2 regions of the Nostoc edaphicum CCNP1411 genome follow, and region 1 is predicted to be linked to the other one. Evidence: predicted binding sites of a transcription regulator. Region 1 holds the regulator's gene; the other holds the start of a gene.
What was found. The regulator NtcA, encoded in region 1, controls nitrogen genes in cyanobacteria. The targets are predictions, from matches to a motif close to TNTGTANNNNNNNNTACANA.

Region 1 (3,419 bases):
GTTAAGCGATCGTAGTTTGAATTAATTTTGCTGATTTGCATAGGAAATAGGGCATGGGGAATAGGGCATGGGGCATGGGGAATGAAAAATGGACAAGAATTTTACTAATACTCAATTCCCAATGCCCAATCCCCAATGCCCCATGCCCAAATTATCTTACATTCCCATAATTTCATATCCTGCATCTACATACAGAATTTGTCCGGTAATCCCGCTGGACAAATCACTACATAAGAAAGCGGCCGTATTGCCCACTTCTAGCTGAGTGACGGTGCGTCGTAGGGGAGCTACTTCTTCTACATGATGAATCATATCTAAAATTCCACCCACTGCTGAAGATGCCAAAGTGCGGATGGGGCCTGCGGAGATGGCATTTACGCGGATATTTTGTGGCCCTAGTTCAGCAGCCAGGTAACGCACACTCATTTCTAACCCCGCCTTGGCAACTCCCATGACGTTATAGTTGGGGATTGCCCTAACACCGCCTAAATATGTCAGGGTGACGATGCTACCTCCCTCTGTCATCAGAGGTTTTGCTGCACCACTTAACTGCACCAGCGAGTAGGTACTAATTTCTAAGGCGGTGTTGAAACCAGAACGAGAGGTTTGGCTAAAATCTCCACTCAAATCATCTTTGCTGGCAAAGGCCAGACAATGAATGAGGATATCTAGCTTTCCCCATTGTTCGCGGATTGTCTCAAAGGTAGATTTAATTTGATCTTCATCTTGGACGTTACAGGGAAGAAATAAGCTGGGGTTGAGAGGTTCTACCAACTCCGCAACTTTTTTCTCCATCTTGCCGCGTTCATCCGGCAGGTAAGTAATACCCAGGTTTGCTCCAGCTTTGTGCAGTTGTTGGGCAATGCCCCAGGCGATCGAGCGGTTATTGGCAATACCTGTAACAAGGGCATTTTTTCCAGTCAGATTTAGCATAGAAATTGTTAATGCGATCGATCATTAGGAGCATACTAGAATCTGAGGCACGTTTTGTCTTTGTTTTATACAGGATTTGCAAAAATGAATATTGCTAAGGGTGTTTGCTGTGACAAAAATCTTGATTTTTTATAAAGATATTCTCAAGATTTCTTTATTTGTTCTTCAAAAAACCTTTTAAATACAGCTATTGGAACTACTTATCAACAATTAGTAGCTGAAAGGATCAAGAATTATGTATCATTATAAACAAAGAGTTATGAAGAGATTAGTTTGAGTATAGGAAAGTACAGAAAGGTTGACGGTGCTTTATTCATTTTTCGGGTGTATTCTTAGGTAATCAGTTTTTGTTTTTCCGGCATTGGGTAGGGGAAGGGAGATGATCGTGACACAAGATAAAGCCCTAGCAAATGTATTTCGTCAGATGGCGACCGGGGCGTTTCCGCCAGTTGTGGAAACGTTTGAACGCAATAAAACGATCTTTTTTCCTGGCGATCCTGCCGAACGAGTTTATTTTCTTTTGAAAGGTGCTGTTAAACTTTCCAGGGTGTACGAGGCAGGAGAGGAAATAACGGTAGCGTTGCTGCGGGAAAATAGTGTTTTTGGTGTATTGTCATTGCTGACAGGAAATAAGTCGGATCGGTTTTACCATGCGGTTGCATTTACTCCTGTGGAATTACTGTCAGCACCAATTGAACAGGTGGAGCAAGCACTCAAGGAAAATCCAGAATTATCAATGTTAATGCTGCGAGGTCTGTCTTCGCGAATTTTACAGACGGAGATGATGATTGAAACTCTTGCTCACCGAGATATGGGTTCTAGGTTGGTAAGTTTTTTGTTAATTCTTTGTCGGGATTTTGGCGTTCCTTGTGCAGATGGGATCACTATTGATTTGAAGTTATCTCATCAAGCGATCGCAGAAGCAATTGGTTCAACTCGTGTTACCGTTACTAGGCTACTGGGAGATTTGCGTGAGAAAAAGATGATTTCTATCCACAAAAAGAAGATTACTGTGCATAAACCTGTTACCTTAAGTAGGCAATTCACATAAAAACAATTGGAGAAAGGGGAATCGGCGCGTGTTCTATTTTGAAAAATGACACTAATAGCTAGAGGTAAATCAAAATTGAGTAATTTCAGCTATTGCCAATTTCCACTTCTTTCCAGACAATGCTTAAAAGTAGTAGGCTGTATCTGGAAGGATTTCGGTAGCTAAAGATGACCACCGGATACATCCTCATCGCTGCAATTTTAATTCTGGGAGGCGTAATTGCAACCGTGGGCGATCGCATCGGCACACGAGTTGGCAAAGCCCGCCTCTCACTTTTTAAGCTTCGTCCAAAAAACACTGCTGTACTGGTCACTATTTTTACGGGTGGCTTGATTTCAGCATCAACTTTAGGGATTTTATTCGCTGCTGACGAAGGCTTGCGAAAAGGAGTCTTTGAGTTAGAGGACATTCAAACAGACCTCAGACAGAAGCGGGAACAGCTAAAAACCGCAGAAACTCAGAAAAGTCAGGTAGAGAGTGAGTTAAGCCAAGCCAAAATTGCCCAAGCAAAGGCACAACAAGACTTGCAGGCAATCAACCAATCTTTGCAGGCGGCCAATGCCAAACAGAGGCAAACACAAGCTCAGTTGAATCGCACCATTAGTCAACAAGCCCAAACTCAAACTCAACTCCAACGCACTCAAGGTCAGCTAGAACAAGTTGTAACTCAGTACCAAAAAGCCATAGCTGAATTGCAAAGCGTTTACAACCAGAGAAAGGAGTTACAAGCGGCAGTTGAACTACTGAAAGCAGAACGTCAACGACTGTATGCTGAAGCGAAAAAAGCCATTGACGAAGCCAAAACAGCAATTGAAAAACGCGATCGCGAACTTGCAAACCGCCAAGAAGTCATAGAACAACGCGATCAAAAAATTGCTCAATTGGATAAACTGATTCAAAAGCGTAATCTCGAAGTTGCAGCGCGAGAACAAGTGATTGTCAAACGGGAATCTCGTCTTAAAGAATTGGAAGGACAACAGGAGCAACTAGAACAGGAAGTTGCAAGGCTGGAAAAATATTATCAGTCCTACCGCGATTTGCGTCTGGGTAAGCTGGCCTTAGTTCGCGGTCAAGTTTTGTCCGCTGCTGTAGTTCGTGTTACCCAACCTGCTGCTGCTCGTCAGGCAGTTGTACAACTCTTACAAGAAGCCAATCGCAACGCCAACCTGGAATTGAGTGAACCTGGTGCAAATCCTGCAAATGCAGAGCTAATACGCTTCACCCAGGAGAGGGTTGAGAAATTGAGCAAGCAGATTGAGGATGGTCAAGAATACGTGGTGCGAATTTTTTCCGCTGGTAATTACGTCAGGGGAGAAAAGCAGATAGAATTTTTTGCCGATACAGCCCGGAATCAATTGGTTTTTTCGGGAGGCGCGGTGCTGGCCACAACTAATACTGATTCCAAAAGCATGACATCCTATCAGTTACAGCAACG
Region 2 (3,419 bases), 3.0 Mb from region 1:
CCTGCATTAAACCTTAGCTAAACGTTGTTCTTTTAAGTAGGTAAATACAGACTTATCTCCAATATCCGCAGGAATTTCTTGTACTGTCTTTCGCAGAGCAAACACTAAAAATAATGTCGCCCAAATTCCTAATAAAATACTTTCTCCTTGAGTTGGTAAGATTCCCACCAAATGTCCTAATAATAGTAGCGGTACTATTGGGGTTAATATTTTGGTTTCCAGGCGATTGAAGCAAAAAGCCTCTTTAAAATAAATACCTGTCAAAGCAACGAAGATAAAACCAACTCCGAATAAGGTAATCGGCTGATTATAAACAGTAAGAGCCAAAGGTTCACTACTAGAGATTGTCAATATCACTGATGCGATAGTACCGATCGCCCAAAAAACTTGCAAAGTTCGGTGCAGTGATGCCATGTAGATATGAATGGTAAATAAACTTACACCAAGGGCGAGACTAAAACAAGCATATAGAGGTGTCAGTATGGTGAAAACGGTCGGGTTATTGTTGAATAAAATCAAAGCGCTGCCGATGGCAAAGCTCAGTGCTGCTACCATTAACCCAGCGCGGTAGATAATTACGCCAGTGCGATCGCTCTGAGTAATTGTAAATTCTCCAAACTGGCCTTGATAAACTTCTGGTGCTGAGAGTGTTTGTGTAGTCATAGTTAAGAATATAATTATGATTCTCTAGTAGAGTACAACAAGAAATTGCTCAAGGGTTACTTTTATTATTATGAGCAATGAAACGAACTTAATGTCACCATTTCTAAACTTATGTCTTTCAGCAGTTGCTTTATTGCAATTAAAGTCTTATAAAAACAAGACTTGTAGAGCATCTTGTAAATTAATCTGTAACTGTGAGTGAGCATTGCCGCGATTAATGGCAATTTCTACCCAGCCGTGACTGCCAACTAAAGCTATTATCTCTCCCACCTTGACATCACTGTAAGTTTCACAGCCTGGTATATTCAACCCGGCGGCTTGCACACACCAAGTTTTGCCTTGGACGTAACTCTCTGGAATGTTGCTGACTAGGTTGCCAAAGTGGTCAATATATTGAATGCAACCCGCTACACCATTGGTTGTCTGCTTGCACTTATCTATATCTAGTTTGACCAAACTTGCTGGATCAATTTCTTTTCCTAGCTGTTTGAGGGACACACCACTAGCAAGATTAGCTCCCACTGATGCAAAGATATCCCTACCGTGAAAAGTCTTGCTTGGTTGAGGAGTTCGCCAATAGTTAAGATTTGTGAGTTCGACGGCTGCGATCGCTGGACTTTGACTGAGTACGCCGCTGAATATACCATTATCTGGGCCTACGAGAAACCCTTGAGCAAATTCTACTGCGATCGCTCGTCGTTTGCTTCCCACACCCGGATCTACTACTGCTACATGCACTGTCCCCACTGGGAAATAGGGATAAGCATTCATTAGGCTAAACCTGGCTGCTGCGACATCTTGCGGCGGAATTTGGTGTGTTAAGTCTACTACCCTCAGTCTGGAGTTGATTTGGGCTATGACTCCCTTCATTATGCCTACATAAACATCGCGATCGCCGAAATCGCTTAGTAAAGTCACGGGTGGTTGTTGATCTATCTGTCTATTAGACATATTTTGGTAAAATTATATAAAAAATATATTTTCTGTAGCAACAGCTACAAAATATATGTTATGTTAAGAAGACAAGACAATAAAGTGAAAAATTAAACCAGGTAATCACTATGAATCAAAATAGACTACAAAGTGTGAGCAAAGCACGAGAAACTCACAGAGCGAATATTCAAAAAAGCCTAGAGCATCGCTTAGAAATAGCCAGAGCAAAAGGCGACGAACAGCTGATTCGTCAACTGGAAGCTGAAATGAGATATTCCAGTTAAATCAAGTTTTCATTGTTCATAGTTTTGTTGTTTAACCCGCTACGGCGGGTTTTTTCTTTTCAAATCATGCCACTACTGCAATGGTAAAGCGTAATGGTAAAACTCTTCGTTCTTAATGTAATCTCGCGCTTCATAGAGTTTTTGCGCAGTTATGTTAGAAATTTGAGTAGCTAAAATTACTCGAATGGCTCCACTTTCTTGTGCATATTTTTCCGCAACACTCATCAATAACTTTGCAATTCCCTTGCGGCGATACGACTCTTCCACATACAAATCGTTCAATATCCATATTCGTTTCATTGACACTGAAGAAAAGCTGGGATAAAGCTGAGTAAATCCAACTAATTCTCCATTGTCATTAGCTGCAAATATTACCGAGTCATTATTCTGGAAACGTTCTTTGAGAAACTTTTTAGCAGCTTCAAGGTTTGATGGCTGATTGTAAAAAATACGATACCGATCAAATAGTACTGAAATACTTTCAATATGATTAATATTAGCTAAGAAAACTTCCATTGAGTGTCCTCATCACTTCAATGCAGTTTATACCCAATACTGCTAATTTAAGGGAAATGGGAGATGAAATCAAGAAAAATATTTGCTTTCTCAATCAAAGTAATTGGTGGGCATTGCCCACCCTACTTAGAGTATGTTTGAAAAGTCCTCTTGCTGGTAGCAAAACGTTCTAGATCCCCCTAAATCCCCCTTAAAAAGGGGGACTTTAATTCCGGTTCCCCCCTTTTTTAGGCTACGGTGTATACACAAGTCAAATTACCCCCCTTAATCCCCCCTTGCCAAGGGGGGAAACAAGAAAATTTAGTTCCCTCCCCTTTGCAAGGGGAGGGTTAGGGTGGGGTAAACCCTTGGTTAATCAGCTATTTCATACTTGTGTATACACCGTAGCTTTTTAAGGGGGGTTAGGGGGAATCAACAAGTGACTAAAATCACAGCTAACTACTTTTCAAACAACCTCTTATGATTTATGCTAGGACTTTGGCTAATGAGTGAAACATGGATGTAATTACAAATGAATTTAATAAACATTTTTCTAAATGGAAAATTACTTTGCCAGAAGAGAATATACAAAAGCGTCAGAAAGGTTCAATTTTTCAATCTGGTTGGAAGATAAATTTTATTTTTGGGATAAAAGATGATGCTGAGTACCTTGAGTTTTACGCTATGCATAGAATGACCAATGATCGTCACATCATAATTTATGAAAATGGAGAAAAAGAACACTTAGAGTGTTTAGAGACTCCATTAGAATACAGTTCAGCAATTGATGAAAGGCAAAGGGAGCATAATAAACATAACAGAATAGTTAGAGAGGAACTGAGCTATAAAGGCTTACTTTAACTTTCTGTGCTCCCCTTGCGCTTTGTTAAGACTTTGGTTTATAAGTCGAAGCAACGTGCAATTCCTTCAATTGTTTAGCATCTACACTCGAAGGTGCATCTGTTAACAAACAACGTGCTTGTTGTGTCTTCGGAAAAGCAATGACATCTCGAATAGATTCTTCTCCAGCTAGCAACATTACCA

Region 2: a site for NtcA is predicted at 1,646-1,665, ahead of HUN01_RS14095 (SAM hydrolase/SAM-dependent halogenase family protein). Genes of this name have one in related genera too.

What each region holds. Positions count from the first base shown of each region.
Region 1 covers NZ_CP054698.1:5,780,198-5,783,616, forward strand. The annotation lists gene hisB (imidazoleglycerol-phosphate dehydratase HisB) at 1-41, opposite strand, end outside; gene fabI (enoyl-ACP reductase FabI) at 157-933, opposite strand; gene ntcA (global nitrogen regulator NtcA) at 1,313-1,984, shown strand; gene HUN01_RS27150 (DUF3084 domain-containing protein) at 2,152-3,419, shown strand, end outside.
Region 2 covers NZ_CP054698.1:2,798,314-2,801,732, reverse strand. The annotation lists gene HUN01_RS14105 (YdcF family protein) at 1-7, opposite strand, end outside; gene HUN01_RS14100 (DUF2301 domain-containing membrane protein) at 7-663, opposite strand; gene HUN01_RS14095 (SAM hydrolase/SAM-dependent halogenase family protein) at 811-1,614, opposite strand; gene pirA (arginine synthesis PII-interacting regulator PirA) at 1,725-1,880, shown strand; gene HUN01_RS14085 (GNAT family N-acetyltransferase) at 1,953-2,396, opposite strand; gene HUN01_RS14080 (hypothetical protein) at 2,892-3,236, shown strand; gene aspS (aspartate--tRNA ligase) at 3,262-3,419, opposite strand, start outside.